2 linked regions of the Cystobacter fuscus genome follow. The protein of the gene in region 1 interacts with the protein of each later gene in a pairwise test. Links are inferred from orthologs where the notes say so. Each region holds a gene or a part of one and is shown in the gene's direction. Other genes may lie near its edges. The genes, in order: selB and serC.

Region 1 (7,319 bases):
AGGACCCAGGTGCAGGAGCTGACGTGGGCGCAGTTCGATCGCGCCGTGCAGACGCTCGCGCTCGCCATCCGCCAGTCGTACTCGCCCGCGGCCGTGGTGGGCGTGGCGCATGGGGGCGTGTTCGTGGGCGGGGCGCTGTCCAGCGCCCTGGGCGCCGAGTTCTTCCCGGTGCGCATCAGCCGCCGCAGCCGGGACAAGGGCCAGGCCAAGCCGAAGCTGAGCGGGGAGATGCCGCGCGAGCTCAAGGGCAAGCGGGTGCTCATCGTGGACGACGTGGTGGCCAGCGGCGACACGCTGGCGCTGGCCGTGGCGATGGCGCGCAAGGTGGGGGCCCGCGAGGTGAGCACCGCGGCGCTGGTGTCCCGGCCGGGTGGCTTCGAGCCGGACTTCTTCGCGCTGTCCACCGACGCCCTGGTCGTCTTTCCGTGGGACTACGAGGACGTCGCCGAGGACGGGCGCTTCGACGTGGACCCGGACAAGGCGGGGGCGTGAAGGCCGCGGGGGGGCGCGGAGCACGATGATCATCGGCACCGCGGGGCACATCGATCACGGCAAGACGTCCCTGGTCAAGGCGCTTACCGGAATCGACACGGATCGGCTGAAGGAGGAGAAGCGCCGGGGCATCACCCTGGAGCTGGGCTTCGCGCACCTCGCGCTGGGCGAGGGGCAGGTGGCGGGCGTGGTGGACGTGCCCGGCCACGAGCGCTTCGTGAAGGCGATGGCGGCGGGGGCCGGCGGGGTGGACCTGGCGGTGCTGGTGGTGGCGGCGGACGAGGGGGTGATGCCCCAGACGCGCGAGCACCTGGACATCTGCCGGCTGCTGGGCGTGAAGGCCGGAGTGGTGGCGCTCACCAAGGCGGATCTGCTTCCGGGGCTGGGCGCGGAGTGGCGCGCGCTGGTGGACGCGGACGTGGCCACGCTGGTGGCGGGCACCTTCCTCGAGGGCCGTCCCGTGGTGCCCGTCTCGTCGCGCACGGGCGAGGGGCTCGAGGCGCTGCGGGCCGCGCTCGTCGAGGTCTCCAGGGACGTGCCCGCGCGCGGCGTGGACGGCCCCGCCTTCCTGCCGGTGGACCGGGCCTTCAGCTTGAAGGGCTTTGGCACGGTGGTGACGGGCACGCTCTTGTCGGGGGCCTTCGCGGCGGAGGACTCCGCTTCCCTGCTGCCGGGCCTCGCCGGACCCTGGCGTGTGCGCGGAGTGCAGCGGCATGGCGAGGGGGTGCCGCGGGTGGTGGCCGGGCAGCGCGCGGCGGTGAACCTCGTGGGCGTGGAGGCCGAGGCCGTCGCGCGGGGCGCGGTGTTGGTGCACGCGGGCGAGGTGTCCGAGACGTCCATGTTGGACGTGGAGCTGAGCCTGTTGGCCGCGGCGCCCGAGGCGCTGCCCCGGCGCCGCAAGCTCCTCCTTCACCTGGGCACGGCGCAGGCGGAGGCCACGGTGGCGCTGTTGGACCTGGAGCGGTTGGAGCCGGGCGAGACGGGGCTCGCGCAGCTACGGCTGGCGACGCCCGTGGCGGCGCTGCCCGGCCAGCGCTTCATCCTCCGGGGTCCGCGCGCGCTGCCGGGCCGGGGTGCCACGCTGGCCGGGGGGCGGGTGTTGTCCATCTCGCCTCCGCGCCGGCGCAGGGGCGGGGCCGGGGTGGTGGCGCCCCTGCTGGAGGCGGACCCGGGCACCCAGGTGGCGTGGCTCTTGAGACAGGCGGGCTACCGGGGCCTCACCTGGAAGGAACTCTTCGCCCGCTCCGCCCTGGCGTCCCGGGTGTTGTCGCGGGCGCTGGAGACGCTCGGCGCGCGGGGCGCGGCGCTACTGGTGGACAAGGAGCGGCGGCTCTACCTTTCGGGCGAGGTGTTCGAGGGGATGCGGGCGCGGGCCCTGGCGCTGCTCGACGCCTTCCACGAGCGCGAGCCCTTGCGCGAGGGGCTGTCGAGGGAGGAGCTGCGCCAGCGCCTGTCGGGCGAGCTCGAGGCCCGGGTGTTCTCCCGGCTGGTGCAGACGTTGGTGGAGGCGGGCAAGGTGGAGGTGGAGCGCGAGACGGTGAGGCGGGTGGGGCGGGGCCGCACGTTGTCCCTGGATGAGGACGCGGCGCGCACGCGGCTGGTGGCGGACCTGGGGGCGGCGGGGCTCGCTCCGCCCACGCTCCACGAGCTGGCCGAGCGGCTGCGCCTGCCCGTGCCCCGGGTGAGGGAGCTGCTGCGGGTGGCGGTGGCGGAGGGCCGGGCGGTGGGGGTGAGCGAGGAACTCTACTTCGACGCGGGCGCGCTGGCTGGCCTCAAGGAGAGGCTCGTTGCCTACCTGCGCGACAAGAGCGACATTTCCACCCAGGCGTTCAAGGAGTTGGTGGGGCAGAGCCGGAAGTTCGTCATTCCCCTCTCGGAGTACTTCGATCGCGAGAAGGTCACGCTTCGTGTCGGAGAGAAACGGGTGCTGCGGCGCGCATGACGAGGAATCTCTACAACGAGGCGACCCTGCGCAGCCTCATCGACCACTTCACCAATCCCATCTCCGTGGTCCAGGATGGTCGGATCCGGATGGCCAACGACGCCTACCTGGCGATGCACGGGTTGTCGCGCGAGCAGGTCGAGGGCCGCTCCTTCTTCGACTTCCTCCACCCGGAGGACCTGGCGAGGCTGCGCACGCGCTACCGCCTGCGGGAGCAGGGGATGCTGGCGGAGAGCGATCCCCGGCGCTACGTGCTCCCGTCGCGTCCGGGCGTGGGGCCGCGGGAGCTGGCGGTGCACGTGCAGGAGGTGGAGCTGGAGGGCAGTGGCTTCGCGCTGCTGTGCAACCACCTGGTGCTGGGCGATCGTCCGAGCGAGCTGGAGATGGCCGAGCGCCTGGTGGAGACGTCCGCGAAGCTCGTCGCGGCGCGCTCCGAGGAGGCGGTGCGGCGCATCGCCCTGGAGGGCTTCCAGGGGGTGGGGCTCGTCGCGCGCTTCCTGGCGCGGGACGGGGAGCGCTTCAGCCCCTTCGAGGGTTTCGAGGAGGCGCTGGCCTGGCGGGCCCTGACCGAGGGACGCCCCGTCTTCGGCCACTTCGAGAACGAGTCCACGGCCGTCTACCTCGCGCTGGGCACCACGTCGTCGGAGATGCTGTGGGTGGCGGGCCCGGAGGTGCGGCCCTCGTACGGTCCGGTGCTGGAGCTCTTCGCCAAGGTGGTGGGGGCGGCGCTCACCGACGCGCGGCTGTTGGCGGACGTGGAGCGCAGCCGCTGGGAGCTGTCGTCCGTGGCCGAGGTGGCGCGCTTCGTCGCGCTGCCCGAGCCTCCCTCGCCCGAGGACTTCCTCGCGCGGCTGTCGCTGCTGGTGGGCGCGGAGGCCGTGGTGTTGTACGGGTCGGACTCGCCGGAGGGGCCTCCTGGGCTCGTGGCGCAGGTGGGTCTGGAGCCGGCCCAGGTGGAGGCACTCCCGATGCCGCGGGAGGAGTGGCTGTCGGCGGAGCTGTCGGCTCGGGGCGTGGTGCTCTCCAGCGAAGCGGAGGAGCGCGAGTGGAGCGCGCTGTCCGCGGGCCGTCTGGTCCGGAGCGCGGCGGTGCCGTTGTTGCTGGGAGGTCAGCCCGGGGGGCTCTTGCAGGTGCTGCGCGGCGCGGACCCTCCCTTCAGCGCGGAGGAGCTGCGGCTGCTGGGCACGCTGGCCGAGCTGTTGATGATGTTGCTGGAGCAGCGCCGGCTGCGGGCCGAGTCCGCGCGCCAGCTCACCGACTCGCGCCTGCTGTTGGATCTGGCGCGCACCACCGCCACCACGTTGGAGGTGGCGAGCATCCTGGACGTGGCCTCGGACTTCCTCGTCAAGCTGCTGGATGTCTCCAACTGCTTCATCCTCCTGCATGACGAGCAGGCGGGGGTGCTGCGGGGCGCCGCGGCCTCCGTCACCCATCGCGACTTCTTCCGGGGTCTGGTGGTGCCGGTGGATGACCCCGAGAGCCTCGCGGCGCGCGTGGCGCGCGAGCGCCGGTCCATCTCCGTACCGGACCTGTCGAAGGCCGGGTCCATCGGGCGGCGCTCGCTCGTGCAGCAGCTCGAGCAGAAGGCGATGCTGGCGCTGCCACTCACCTCGCGCGAGCAGCTCATCGGCGTGGTGTTGCTGGACGACATCCGCCGGCCCCGGATCTTCCCCACGGCGTTCATCGAACTGGCCGAGGCCACGTGCGGGCAGATCGCCCTGGCCATCACCAACGCGCGTCTGTACGAGTCTCTGTGGGCGTCCTACGCGGAGCTGGCCGCCGCGCGCGCGGAGATGGTCAAGCGCGAGCGCCTGGCGGCCCTGGGCGAGCTGTCGGCCATCGTGGCCCACGAGGTGCGCAATCCCCTGGGTGCCATCTTCAACGCCGTGGCCTCGTTGCGCCACCTGCTCAAGCCGGATGGCGACACGGCCATGCTCCTGGACATCCTCGCCGAGGAGAGTGACCGGTTGGACCGGATGGTGAGCGACCTGCTCGACTACACGCGGCCGCGCGAGCCCATCCGCCAGCTCGAGGACGTGGCGCGCATGCTGCAGGACGCGGTGGAGGCGGCGTGGAAGCAGCAGGGCAGCCCGAGCCACATCACGCCCACCATCGAGGTGGAGCCGCAGTTGCCCCGGGTGCCGTTGGATCGGCGCCACATCCGCCAGGTGCTCATCAACATGCTGGTCAACGCCATGCAGGCGATGCCCCAGGGCGGCGGGGTGCGGGTGCTCGCCCGCCGCGAGCTGCATGAGGACCGGGAGCTCTTGCGCATCGACGTGGTGGACCAGGGGAGCGGCATTCCCACCGAGCTCATCCACCGCGTCTTCGAGCCCTTCTTCACCACCAAGGCCCAGGGCACCGGCCTGGGGCTCGCGGTGGTCAAACGCATCATCGAGGAGCACCACGGGGAACTCTCCCTGGAGAGCACTCCGGGCCGTGGCACCACCTTCTCCATCCGTCTCCCCCTCAACCAGCCGACGAGTCCGCCGTGACAGACCCATCGACGACTACTCTTCCTCGTGGCCGCATCCTGGTGGTGGATGACCAGCGCAACATGCGCGCCACCACCGCGCTGCTCCTGCGCTCCGAGGGCTACTTCGTGCTCGAGGCCGCCACGGGCGAGGAGGCGCTGCAGATCCTGTCGGGCGGCCGCGTGGAGCTGATGCTGACCGACCTCAAGATGGAGCCCATGGATGGGCTCACCCTGCTCAAGAAGGCGCTGGAGGTGTCGCCGCGCCTGCAGGTCATCATGATGACGGCGTTTGGCTCCATCGAGAGCGCCGTGGAGGCCATGCGCCAGGGGGCGTTCGACTACGTCACCAAGCCCTTCAAGGAAGGGGAGCTGCGCTACCGGGTGGAGCGGGCGCAGGAGCGGGCGCGGTTGCAGGCCACGGTGGACATGCTGGCGGGCGAGTTCAACGAGCGTCACGGCTTGAGCGCGCTGGTGGGCCGCAGTCCGGCGATGCTCGAGCTGACGTCGCGGCTGATGCGCGTGGCGCAGAGTGACGCCACGGTGCTGGTGCAGGGCGAGAGCGGCACGGGCAAGGAGCTCGTCGCGCGCGCGGTGCACGCGCACAGCCGGCGCAAGGCCCTGCCCTTCGTGCCCGTCAACTGCGCCGCCATTTCCGAGTCGCTGCTCGAGAGCGAGCTGTTCGGCCACGCCAAGGGCGCCTTCACGGGTGCGGTGCGGGCCCGCCGGGGTCTGGTGGAGGAGGCGGACGGGGGCACGCTCTTCATCGACGAGGTGACGGAGACGACGCCCGCCTTCCAGTCCAAGCTGCTGCGCACGTTGCAGGACGGCGAGGTGCGGCGCGTGGGCGAGTCCACCGCGGTGAAGGTGGACGTGCGCATCGTCGCCGCCACCAACCGGGACATCGAGCTGGAGGTGCAGGAGAAGCGCTTCCGGCAGGATCTCTACTACCGGCTCAACGTGGTGACCCTGCGAGTGCCCCCGCTGCGCGAGCGACTGGAGGACGTGCCCGCGCTGGCCGAGCACTTCCTCAAGCGCGCCAATGCGCGCAGCCCCAACCCCAAGCGCCTGTCGGCGGCGGCGGTGGAGCACCTGATGGGCCACAACTTCCCGGGCAACGTCCGGGAGCTGGAGAACCTGGTGGAGCAGGCGGCGGCGCTGTCCGAGGGCGAGGAGCTGCTCCCGGAGGACTTTCCCCTGCGTCCGCACACCCGGGTGGGGGGGACGCCGGATGCGCCGCCCGCGCCGCTCACCACGGACCTCAGCTCCCGCGTGCCCACGCTGGCAGAAGCGGTGGAGGAGGCCGAGCGGCGGGCGATCGCCCAGGCCTTGGAGCGCTACGCGATGGACCTGGGCCGCGTGGCCGAGGAACTGGCCGTCTCCTCCACCACGCTGTGGCGGAAGATGAAGCGCCTCAACCTCCGTCCACCTGGGGGAGAACATCGGGAGTGACAGCGGAGCTGCAAGGGCCGTTCAATGATGAAAACTGGAACCCCCCGGGATGACAGCGGATTTGCAGCGCTGAAAACGCATTGCAGCCCTGCAATGCCGGAAGGTGTCCCTTGGAGAGGGGAGTGCCGCTCAAGTCCTTGAAATGACGGGGCTTTGAGGCGCCGGGAGAGCTGGCATGCAGCGTGCTAAAGGTTGGAGTCAGAATGCGCTGATGTGGCGCTGAAGAGGTTCCCCCCCACCGCTTCAGTGTCTCCGGTGTGTTTTCTTTAGAAGAACCCGCGGCCCGGTCCCCTCTTCGAGGGGTCCGGGCCGCCTTCTTTTTGGGCCTCGGGCGCTGATCCAACTCCGCCTCCCGGGAAGGAAGGGCTGGGGGTTTTTCACATGTGAAAGGCGATTGCAGGGTTGCAATGCAGAGCTGAAAGCGGCCCGGCTCCCGCGTCTCTCGCCCAGGAGCCAAGTCACTGGAATCCTTGGAGTTCTGGTGGAGGAGAGGAGTGGCACGGGGAGTGCTAAAGCATGGAGACGGAGCACGTCGGAGCTGGTCGAAGGAGGTTCCCCCCCACCGCCTTCAGCCCTCCAGATGGCTTCCTGAGAAGAACCCGCGGCCCGGTAGCCCTTTCTGAGGGCTCCGGGCCGTCTTCTTTTTGCGCCTCGAGAGCCAGCCGGCACCCCACCTCCCGGGAGGAAAGGGCTGGGGGCTTTTCACATGTGAAAGGTGATTGCAGGGTTGCAATGCAGAGCTGAAAGCGGCCCGGCCCCTGCGTCTCCCTCTCGGAAGCCAAACCCTCGGAATCCCTGGGCTTTCCATGGCGGGGAAGGGTGGCACGGGGAGTGCTAAAGCATGGAGACGGAGCACGTCGGAGCTGGTCGAAGGAGGTTCCCCCCCACCGCCTTCAGCCCTCCAGATGGCTTCCTGAGAAGAACCCGCGGCCCGGTAGCCCTTTCTGAGGGCTCCGGGCC
Region 2 (10,283 bases), 6.7 Mb from region 1 along the record:
TGCCGGTAGAGCAGCAGCGCCTCCTGGAACTTCTCCTCGGCGCCCTTGGGCTGGCCAATCGCTCGCAGCGACTCTCCGATGGCCGCCCGGCACAGCGCCTCGTTCTCCTGATCCTTCAGGCCGTTGAAGAGCAGCGTGGCCTGGGCGATGTGCTCCACGGCGCCCCGGTGATCCCCGAAGTGGGCGCGTGCCACCCCGAGCCCGAAGAGCACCTGGGCCTGGCCCTCCTTGTCCCCCGCCGTCTGGAAGAAGCCCAGGGCCTCCTCGTAGTGGCGGCGGCTCTCGGCGTGCTCCTCCAGCATGCCGTGCAGCTCGGCCAGGTGGACGAGTCCCCGGCCCGTCTCCGCCGGGTCTCCGGTGATGCGCGTCACGGCGAGCGCGTTGCGCTGGTCTTGGATGGCTTGGAGGATGTGGGCGCGTTCGGTGTCGTGGTGATTCATGGAGGGCGGGGGGGCTAGTTTTCCTCGGCCTTGTTACGGCGGCGCGGCGCCTTGTCCAGCGATTCCGCACGGCCGGCCTCGTGGACCAGCAGGGGCGAGAAGAAGCAGTCCTTCTTGGTGTACTCGTCGAAGGAGAAGGCGAAGCGGTAGCTGGCGGCCGCGCGCTGGTTGCAGTCGGTGCGCTCGCAGAAGCGGCAGGAGATGCCGCTGGGGACGGCGTCCTTGCGCAGGTCCGTGGTGGGCAACCCGTACGCCAGGTACTTGGCGTTCTCCGCGTGCGTGCCCAGGCCGATGGAGTAGGCCGTGCCGCGCACGATGGAGCCCTCGATGGGCTGCAACTGCACCTTGGCGAAGCAGAAGTAGGACGTGCCGTCCGGCATCATCGAGTACTGCCGGGTGATCTGCGACGGGTTGAGGAAGGCCAGGTGCACGGCCCACTTGCCGCACGAGCCCCCGCCGGTGGCGAACTTGATGCCGGTGCCGCTGTAGCGCTTGGAGATGTTGCCGGCGATGTCCGCGCGCAGGAAGTGGAAGGGCAGGCCGCGGCGCTTGGGGTCCGACAGGTTGCACAGCCGGTGCGCCACCGTCTCGTACGTGGTGCCGAAGAGGTTGGACAGCAGCTCCACGTCGTAGCGTGTGCGCTCCACCTCCTTGAAGAACTCCCCGTAGGGCAGCATCAGCGCGCCGGCGAAGTAGTTGGCCAGGTTCACCTTGATGAGCCGCAGCGTCTCCGCGTGCCGGGTGCGCACCGCGCCCACGATGCGCTCCACCAGCTTCTCCTGATCCAACATCAGCAGGCCGATGGAGGCGGCGAGCTGGAACTTGAGGGGCTGCTCGGTCAGGTCCGGCGAGAGGATGAGCTCCTGGTTGTCCGGATCCAGGCGGCGCACCACCGAGGAGCCGCTGGAGGCGGCCTCCAGGCGCACGCGGTAGCCGAAGCGCTCTTCCAGCATGGGGACGAGCTGGGGGCTCGACAGCAGGCGCCCGAGCTTGAAGTCGCGCCGCAGCGCCTCGGCCTGCTCCTCCAACTCGGGGAAGTAGTTGTGGTGCGACTCGAGGAAGTCGCTCACCTCGTCGAACGGGGAGTAGTCGAAGCGCGGCCCCTCCGAGCTGCCCGGCGCCGCGTTCATGCGCGAGCGCTCCTCGGAGTTGAGCTGCGCGAGCACGTTCTCCAACTGCGTGCGCGTGTTCTTGTAGAGGTTGAAGAGCGCCGCCACCGTGCCGGCCAGCTTCGGCTCCGCCGACAGGCTCTGCAGGGACTCGGAGTCGATGTCGAGGCTCTTGAGCAGCGGCTCGTCCAGCAGCTTGGCGAGCGCCTCGTCCACCCGGCCCTCACCCAGCGTGGACATGAACTGCTCGGGATCCTGATCGAAGTAGCGCAGCGCCTTCCACAAGAGCGGGAAGGGCATGACGCGCTTGCCCTTCTCGATGAGGTTCAAGTACGCCGGGGACACCCCCAGATCCTTCGCCGCGTCCGTCTGCTTGATGTTCCGGGCGAGCCGCAGGCCGCGCAGCTTCAGTCCCACGTTGGCGTTCAGTGCGTTCTCGTTCATCGCCATCTCTGGGCCGGCGCCCATGGCCCGCCGGCTCCTCCGTTCCTCGAACTGTGCGAGCGCGTTTACTGATTTGCAATCGGCGTTTTCGGAGAAAATATCCCGGACTCCCGAGGCTCCGGGAGTCCCTCAAGGCAGACGCCTCGCCCGTTTTCGACATTCCAAGCCATTGATTCAACAGGGGGTTTTTGGGCTCCATGGACTGGGGTCCAAGGGAGCGGGCGGGCTGTCAAATTCCATTCACCTCGTTTACCGCCACCTGGACAGGGAGGCGGAAAACCCAGCAACTCCCGAGAGGGTGGGCGTCGCACGGGCATGGAATTCCCAAAGCCGTGTTCTCCCCGGTGTAACCCCATCGGGCGCCGGGCGTATGGTGGCGCGGGCTCCCTTCGTCTCCGGGCGAGGGGAGTTCTCCGCCAGGTGCATCCGACCCCGGCCCGACCCCTGAAAGGAAACGCCATGAACCTCAAGACCCTGACCGCCCTCGTGGGCTCCCTCTCCCTCGGCACGCTCGCGACCGGCTGTGCGACCGCCAAGACCGCGGCCGCTCCGGCCGAGCAGGAGAGCACGAGCGCTCACGCGGCCAGCGCCGTCCCCGCCGAGTCCTCCACCGCCCCCGCCGCCGAGGGCACCGCGACGCCCTCGACCGAGAAGTCCAGTGAGCACAGCTGTGGCTCGGGCGGCTGCGGCGCCAACGGCTGTGGTGGCAAGAAGTAGCCGTCGAAGAAGCCTTCCTTCAAGGATGGCCCCCGGTGCTCCGGGGGTTGTCTCCCGGGCGGTGGGGCTTTTCTTCCCGCCGCCCGTGTCTTTTCTGCGAGGAGCCGACATGCCGGTGGCACACGCGCGAAGGTGGGGCGGCGAGCCGCTCGGGGTGGGAATCGGGCTGCGGCGCGAGTTCTATGCGCGGCTGCCGGAGACCCCCCGTGCGCTGGATTGGGTGGAGATCGTCCCGGAGAACTTCCTCACGCTCGGCGGCCGTCCACAGCGTGCGCTGGACGCGTGCCGCGAGCGCTGGCCGGTGTTGCCGCATGGGGTGGCGCTGAACGTGGGCGGTCCGGAGCCACTGGACGAGGCCTACCTCGCCGGGCTCCAGGCGCTGGTGGAGCGGCTGGACGCGCCCTTCTTCTCGGATCACCTCTGCTACGCGCGGCTGGGGGGAGCCTACCTCTACGATCTGCTGCCGCTGCCCTTCTCGCCCGAGGCGGTGGAGCACGTGGCGCCGCGGGTGCGCGAGGTGCAGGCGCGCGTGGGCCGGCCCTTCCTGCTGGAGAACCCGAGCTACTACGCGCGCATGCCCGGCGGCACCCTGGCGGAGGCGGACTTCCTGCGGCACGTGGCCGAGGAGGCCGACTGCGGCCTCTTGCTGGACGTGAACAACGTGTACGTGAACGCGTGCAACCATGGCTATGAGCCGCGCGCCTTCGTGGACGCGCTGCCGCTGGAGCGCGTGGGGCAGATCCACCTCGCGGGGCACGAGCGGCGGCCCGACGTCCTCATCGACACGCATGGGGCACCCGTCTGCGATGAGGTGTGGTCGCTCTACCGCTACGTGCTCGAGCGCACCGGGCCGGTGCCGACGTTGATCGAATGGGATCAGGACATCCCCTCGCTGGAGGCGGTGCTGGACGAGGCGGATCGGGCGCGGGCGCTCCTCCAGGGGGTGGCGCGATGAAACCGGGACTGCGTGGCTTCTTCGAGTCGATGGAGGCGTACTTCACGGACCCGGGGCCGGAGGCGCTCGAGCGGCTGTACTCGACGCACCCGGGCTGGGACGCGCCGCGCTCGCGCGTGGCGCTCTATGGCCAGATGGTGCGCCACCATGGCGAGGCCACCCTGGACAAGCTCTACCCGCGGGTGCGTGGATGCGTGGAGCCGGCGCTCTGGGCGGAGCTGGTGCGGGCCTACGGTGCCTCGCGTCCTCACCGGCCCTTCGAGATGAACCGCCTGGGCGAGGGCTTCGCCGGCTTCCTCGCGGACGAGGCGGGGGCTCGGGGGCTGCCGGACTTCCTGCCCGCGCTGGCGCGCTTCGAGTGGACGGACTTCGCGGTGTACACGTCGATGGAGCCCGTGCCCGCGCGCGTGGAGCGCCTGACGGTGAATCCGACGCTGATGATGTTGGAGCATCCCTTCCGGCTGTGCGCGTTCATGCGGGCCGGGGGAGGGCAGCGGCCGGAGCCCGGACAGGAGCTGGCGCTGCTCTGGCGTCACCCGGAGCGCCTGGTGACGATGTACCTGGAGGCCGAGGAGCGCTCGTTGTTGGTGTTGAAAATGGCGGTGGAGGGGCTGGAGCCCCATCAGGTGGCGGAGGCGACGGGCGTGGAGGAGGCGGTCATCCGTGCCGCCGTGGACACCCGGGTGGCCGACGGTCTCGTCCTGGCGCCCTGAGGGCGCTTCGCGCTTCCCCTGGCGGAGGCGTTGGGCAGAATGGCCGCGCGTTGTTTTCCCAGTGAGAGGACCCAGCCATGCGCGTCATCAACTTCAATCCCGGCCCCGCGGGGCTGCCCCTGCCCGCGCTCGAGCGAGCGCGCGACGAGCTGATCGACTTCCAGGGCTCGGGCATGTCCGTGATGGAGCACAGCCACCGGGGCAAGGAGTACGAGGCGGTCCACGACGAGACCATCTCCCTGCTCACCGAGCTGCTGGGCATTCCGGACACCCACCAGGTGCTCTTCCTCACGGGGGGCGCGTCGCAGCAGTTCGCCCAGGTGCCGATGAACTTCCTGCACCCGGGCACGAGCGCGGACTACCTGATGACGGGGGTGTGGAGCGAGAAGGCCTATGACGAGGCGCGCATCGTGGGTCAGGCGCGCATCGCCGCCACCACCGTGGGCCCGGACAAGCGCTACGTGCGCGTGCCCCGCCAGGAGGAGCTCCAGTTGGATCCCCGGGCGGCGTACGTCCACCTGACGAGCAACAACACCATCTACGGCACCCAGTGGCACACCTGGCCCGAGGTGGGCAGCGTGCCGCTCATCGCGGACATGAGCTCGGACTTCATGTGGAAGCCCATGGACGTGAGCCGCTTCGCCTTCCTCTACGCGGGGGCGCAGAAGAACCTGGGGCCCTCGGGCGTGCTCATCGCCATCGCGCGCAAGGACTTCATCGCCCAGGGCCGCCGGGACATCCCGAAGATCTTCCGCTACTCCCTCCACGCGGAGAACAACTCGCTCTACAACACGCCCCCCACGCTGGCCATCTACCTGTGCCGCAACGTGCTCGCGTGGATGAAGGCGCAGGGCGGGCTCGCGGGGCTGGAGGCGCGCAACCGGCAGAAGGGCGAGCTGCTCTACCGCGCCCTGGACGCGAACGCGGGCTTCTACCGCGCGCCCGTGGAGCGCGAGTCGCGCTCCTTCATGAACGTGGTCTTCCACCTGCCCACCCCGGAGCTGGACGCCGCGTTCGTCTCCGAGGCGAAGAAGGCGGGCATGGTGGGCCTCAAGGGACACCGCATCTGCGGGGGCATCCGCGCCTCCCTGTACAACGCGGTGTCGGTGGACGACGTGCGCGCCCTGGTGTCCTTCCTGGAGGAGTTCGCCCGGAAGAAAGGCTAGGGTGGCCCCCCCACCCCTTCCACAGGAGAGGTCATGAAGAACACCACGCTGTGTGCCGTGTTGTTGACCGCCGTACTCGCGCTGCCCGCCGCCGCCAAGGACGTGGCGGGGGTGGCATTTCCCGACACGGTGTCCGTCGAGGGCAAGGAGCTGAAGCTCAACGGGGTGGGCCTGCGCAAGAAGCTCGTCTTCAACGTGTACGCCGCCGGCCTCTACCTGCAGAACCCCTCGCGCGAGGGCGCCCAGGCCATCGGCTCGGAGCAGCTCAAGCGCGTGCGGATGTCGATGCTGCGCGACCTGGACAAGAAGACGATCTCCGAGGCCATCGTGGATGGCTTCAAGAAGAACGCGAAGGACAAGCTGCCCTCGCTCCAGCAGCGGCTGGACACCTTCACCTCGGCCATTCCGGACCTGAAGAAGGGCGACGAGCTGCTGCTCACGTACGTGCCCGGCCAGGGCACCACCATCGAGAGCAGGGCGGGACAGAAGATCTCGGTGGAGGGCAAGGACTTCGCCGACGCGCTCTTCTCGGTGTGGCTCGGCAACAACCCGGTCGACGGCGGTGTCAAGGACGGGATGTTGGGCAAGGAGTAGCAGGACTCCATGTCGGGGGTCGTGCAACGGGAAGGGCGTGAGGGTGGCCCTCCCGTACGAGGTTGAGGCGCGCGTGCCCGTGGCCGGATAGGGTGCGCGCTGCCTCACACCCCACATGGAGAACGACTGGATGAAGAAGGCATTGCTCGCCGCATGTTGTCTTGTGGCGTCCGCTTGCAAGACGGCGGAGCCCGCGCCCACGCCCCCCTCGCCCGCCACGCCCGCGACGCAGCCCCAGCCCCCCGCCGAGTCCCGTCCGCTCTCCCCAGGTCTGGATCTGGCCTCGATGAACGAGCAGGCCAACCCCTGCGAGGACTTCTACGAGTTCGCATGCGGCAACTGGGTGAAGAACACGGAGATCCCCGCGGATCGCCCCCGCTGGTCGCGCGGCTTCGATGCCATCTCGGCGCGCAACGAGGAGATCCTCCGGGAGATCCTCGAGGGCGCGTCCAAGGGCAAGGCGCCCGAGGGGCTCGCCTCCGCGCAGAAGCTGGGGGACTTCTACGGCTCCTGCATGGATGAGGCGAAGCTGGAGGCGTCGCTGCCGGTGCTCAAGGCGGAGCTGGCGAAGCTGACGGTGAAGAACGCGAAGGACCTGGCGCGGGTGGTGGGCACGCTGCACGCGCAGAACGTGTTCCCGCTCTTCCGGATGGGCGCCAACACCGACTTCAAGGACGCCAGCCAGATGATCGGCGAGGTGGACCAGGGCGGTCTGGGCCTGCCGGACCGGGACTACTATTTGAAGGACGACGAGAAGTCGAAGGCGCTGCGTGACGCCTACACCGAGTACGTGAAGAACACCTTCGTGCTGCTGGGCGAGCCGGCCGAGACCGCGGCGAAGAGCGCGGCGTCGGTGCTGGAGGTGGAGACGGCGCTCGCCAAGGCGTCGATGTCGCGCGTGGAGCGCCGCGAGCCGAAGAGTCTCTACCACCGCCTCGAGCGCAAGGGCCTGAAGGCAGAGGCACCGGGCTTCCCGTGGGACGAGTACTTCAAGGCCGCGGGGGCCGGGAGCGTGCAGGCGCTCAACGTGTCGCACCCACCGTTCTTCAAGGAGGTGGAGCGGCTGGCGAAGACGATGCCGGCGGCGGCGTGGGCGCCGTACCTGACGTGGAACTACGTGTCGAGCGTGGTGCCGGCGCTGCCCAAGGCCTTCCAGGACGAGCGCTTCCGCTTCTCGCAGAACCTGACGGGCGCGAAGGAGGACGTGGTGCGCTGGAAGAAGTGCGTGCGCTTCACCAACATGGCGCTGGGCGAGGCGCTGGCGCAGCCCTTCATCGAGCGCACGTTCGGCGCGGACGGCAAGACGACCACGCTGCAGATGGTGCAGGAACTCGAGAAGGCCTTCGAGCGCAACCTGGACACGCTGGCGTGGATGGACGCGCCCACGCGCGAGCAGGCGCTGGTGAAGGTGCGCAAGATCGTCAACAAGATCGGCTACCCGGACAAGTGGCGCGACTACGGCGCGATGAAGGTGGATCGCGAGTCGTTCCTGCACTCGATCATGGGCGCGAACGCCTTCGAGCAGGCGTGGCAGATCGCCAAGATTGGCAAGCCGGTGGACAAGGAGGAGTGGCTGATGTCTCCGCCCACGGTGAACGCCTACTACAACCCGCCCTTCAACGAGATCGTCTTCCCGGCGGGCATCCTCCAGCCGCCGTTCTTCGACCGGGAGGCCACGATGCCGGTGAACTTCGGGGCCATGGGCATGGTGGTGGGCCACGAAATCACCCACGGCTTCGACGACGAGGGCCGGCAGTATGACGCCGAGGGCAACCTGCGCGACTGGTGGACGCCGGCCTCGGACAAGGCCTTCCGCGAGCGCGTGGCGTGCGTGAAAGAGCAGTACGACAACTACACGGTGCTCGACGACGTGAAGGTGAACGGGGCGCTGACGCTGGGCGAGAACGTGGCGGACCTGGGCGGGCTGAAGCTGGCCCACGCGGCCATGGAGGCCTGGCTGGCGAAGGATCCCGAGGCCGCGAAGAAGGCGGAGGGCTCGCGCTACACGCCGAGCCAGCAGTTCTTCCTCTCCTACGCGCAGTCCTGGTGCTCGAAGTACCGGGACGCCTACGCGCGGCAGCTCGCGGTGGTGGATCCGCACTCGCCGCCGTACTGGCGGGTGAACGGGCCGGTGGGCAACCTGTCCGAGTTCCAGAAGGCCTTCCAGTGCAAGGCGGACGCGAAGATGGTGCGTCCCGCGGCGCAGCGCTGTGAGGTCTGGTAGGCGCTCGGGCGGGTCCGGCGGGACGCTCAGAAGAAGCTGAGCTGGGTGCCGGACTTCATGGGGCGGCGAAAGGGGCTCTCCTTGTCGCTGTCCGCCTCCATGGGCTCGCTCGTCCTCAGGCCCAGACGGCGCGCGGTGGAGGAGAAGAGCTGGTGGAGGGTCTCCGCGTAGAGGCCCTCCCCACGCATGCGGACGCGGAAGCGCGAGTCGTTGAGCTCGCCACCGCGCGTCTCGCGGATGCGGTGCAGGACGCGCTCGGCGCGCAGGGGGAGCTTCTCGCGCAGACGCTGCTCGAAGATGCCCTGCACGGGGCCGGGCAGGCGCAGCAGGGTGGAGAAGGCCCGGGTCGCGCCCGCTTCCTTCGCCGCGGTGAGCACGCGCACCATGTCCTCGTCGTTGAGCCCGGGGATGAGGGGGGCGACGGCCACGCACACGGAGATGCCCGCGGAGGCCAGCCGCTCGATGGTGCGCAGGCGCCGCCGGGGTGAGGCCACATAGGGCTCCATGGCGTGCGCCACGGCCTCGTCATGGAAGGGCAGGGTGATGGCCACCGTCAGTCGGGCCTGCTGGGCGAGCGTCTGGAGCACGTCCAGGTCGCGCTCGATGAGGGGCCCCTTGGTGATGATGCCCACGGGGTTGCGGTACTCGGCGCACACTTCCAGGCAGGCACGCGTGAGGCGGAGCGAGGCCTCGATGGGCTGGTAGCAGTCGGTGACGCCACTGAAGGCGACCGTCTCGCCCTTCCAGCTCTTGCGCTCGAAGGCGTCGCGCAGGAGCTGCGCGGCGCGGGGTTTCACCACGAGCTTCGTCTCGAAGTCGGTGCCGGCGCCGAAGCCGAGGTACTCGTGGTAGGGCCGGGCGTAGCAGTACGCGCAGGCATGGAGGCAGCCGCGGTACGGGTTGACGCTCCAGGTGAAGCCCACGTCGGGGCTGTCGTTGCGCCCGAGCACCTCGCGGCTGTGGTCCTCGAGCACCTCCAGCTTCGTGGGAGGAATCTCCTCCAGGTACTCCACGGCGGTGGTGTCCCAGGGGTTGGGCGGATTGGAGACGGGACGCGGCTTCACCCACTCAGGGTGGGTCTGAAAGGACGTTCAGTCAAGGTCGCTCGTGGTCCGAAAAGGCGAAGGGCCTGGAACCTCTGGAGGACTTCTCCAGCGGTTCCAGGCCCTTCAGAGCGGCGGACCGGGTTCGAACCGGCGACCCCGAGCTTGGGAAGCTCGTGCTCTACCAGCTGAGCTACCACCGCGCGGCGAGCGAGGGGGAAAGTAGAAGGCCCATCGCTGCTTGTCAACGAGATCTCTTGCGGGGCCGCTACTCGCCCTCCTCGACAGTGAGTTGGTAGGCATCCTGGAAGTTGGCCTCACGATTGCGCGCGTCGCGCACCTCCAACACGTAGACACCCGGCTCGGCGCTGTAGCGGATGGTCTCGGCCTGGTCGCCCTTGGCGCGATCGGACGTCTGCACGAGCGACAGCTTGCCGTCCTCGCCCAGGCGGTGCAGGTACAGACCCACGTCGACCTTGAGGATGCCCAGCAGCGTGGCCCGGATGGGCGTGCGCACCGGCCGGTCCGACAAGTCCAACCGGTAGTAGTCCACGTCCTTGAGCGGATAGACGGTGCCGCGCACCGCCTTGCCGAGGGTCAGCTCGGTGGCGCGGTCCGCGCTGTTGTTCGGCTCACGCTCCTGGCTGCCATCGTCGGGCACGGTGGTGATGGAGATGCGGTAGGGCTGCTCCGCGTTCTCGTAGTCGCGCACCCACTTGCCATCCTGCTTGCGCGAGGCCCCCTGCACCCGGAAGTAGCAGGTGCCGCTACAGGCCACGTTGTTGAGGCGCTCGGGCTCCTTGATGGCTCCATCGTTGGCGCGCTGGAGCACCGTCTCCTTCTGGCCCTCGCCCTCGGGGGGTTGGATGACGGACAGT

The links.
Region 2: the proteins of selB (region 1) and serC interact in binary tests that used the Escherichia coli proteins (3 or more experiments, as listed by UniProt). The link is inferred for Cystobacter fuscus from one-to-one orthologs.

The regions. Positions count from the first base shown.
Region 1 is NZ_CP022098.1:1,714,747-1,722,065, forward strand. Bases 73-2,975 are described here. They hold selB (selenocysteine-specific translation elongation factor), read left to right. Parts: upstream 73-517; coding sequence 518-2,434; downstream 2,435-2,975. Other genes in these bases: CYFUS_RS07190 (phosphoribosyltransferase), read left to right, coding at 73-492; CYFUS_RS53800 (ATP-binding protein), read left to right, coding at 2,431-2,975. Outside these bases: more of CYFUS_RS07190, read left to right, coding at 1-72; more of CYFUS_RS53800, read left to right, coding at 2,976-4,929; CYFUS_RS07205 (sigma-54-dependent transcriptional regulator), read left to right, coding at 4,926-6,359. UniProt on the Escherichia coli protein: Translation factor necessary for the incorporation of selenocysteine into proteins. It probably replaces EF-Tu for the insertion of selenocysteine directed by the UGA codon. SelB binds GTP and GDP.
Region 2 is NZ_CP022098.1:8,398,857-8,409,139, reverse strand. The notes cover bases 3,691-6,499. They hold serC (3-phosphoserine/phosphohydroxythreonine transaminase), read left to right. Parts: upstream 3,691-4,455; coding sequence 4,456-5,544; downstream 5,545-6,499. Other genes in these bases: CYFUS_RS33740 (M13 family metallopeptidase), read left to right, coding at 6,269-6,499; CYFUS_RS33745 (chalcone isomerase family protein), read left to right, coding at 5,578-6,138; CYFUS_RS33755 (DNA-binding domain-containing protein), read left to right, coding at 3,691-4,378. In the rest of the region: CYFUS_RS33775 (tetratricopeptide repeat protein), read right to left, coding at 1-440; CYFUS_RS33770 (helix-turn-helix domain-containing protein), read right to left, coding at 455-1,993; CYFUS_RS33765 (hypothetical protein), read left to right, coding at 2,453-2,710; CYFUS_RS33760 (DUF692 domain-containing protein), read left to right, coding at 2,820-3,665; more of CYFUS_RS33755, read left to right, coding at 3,662-3,690; more of CYFUS_RS33740, read left to right, coding at 6,500-8,362; CYFUS_RS33735 (PA0069 family radical SAM protein), read right to left, coding at 8,389-9,426; CYFUS_RS33725 (ABC transporter substrate-binding protein), read right to left, coding at 9,674-10,283. UniProt on the Escherichia coli protein: Catalyzes the reversible conversion of 3-phosphohydroxypyruvate to phosphoserine and of 3-hydroxy-2-oxo-4-phosphonooxybutanoate to phosphohydroxythreonine. Is involved in both pyridoxine and serine biosynthesis.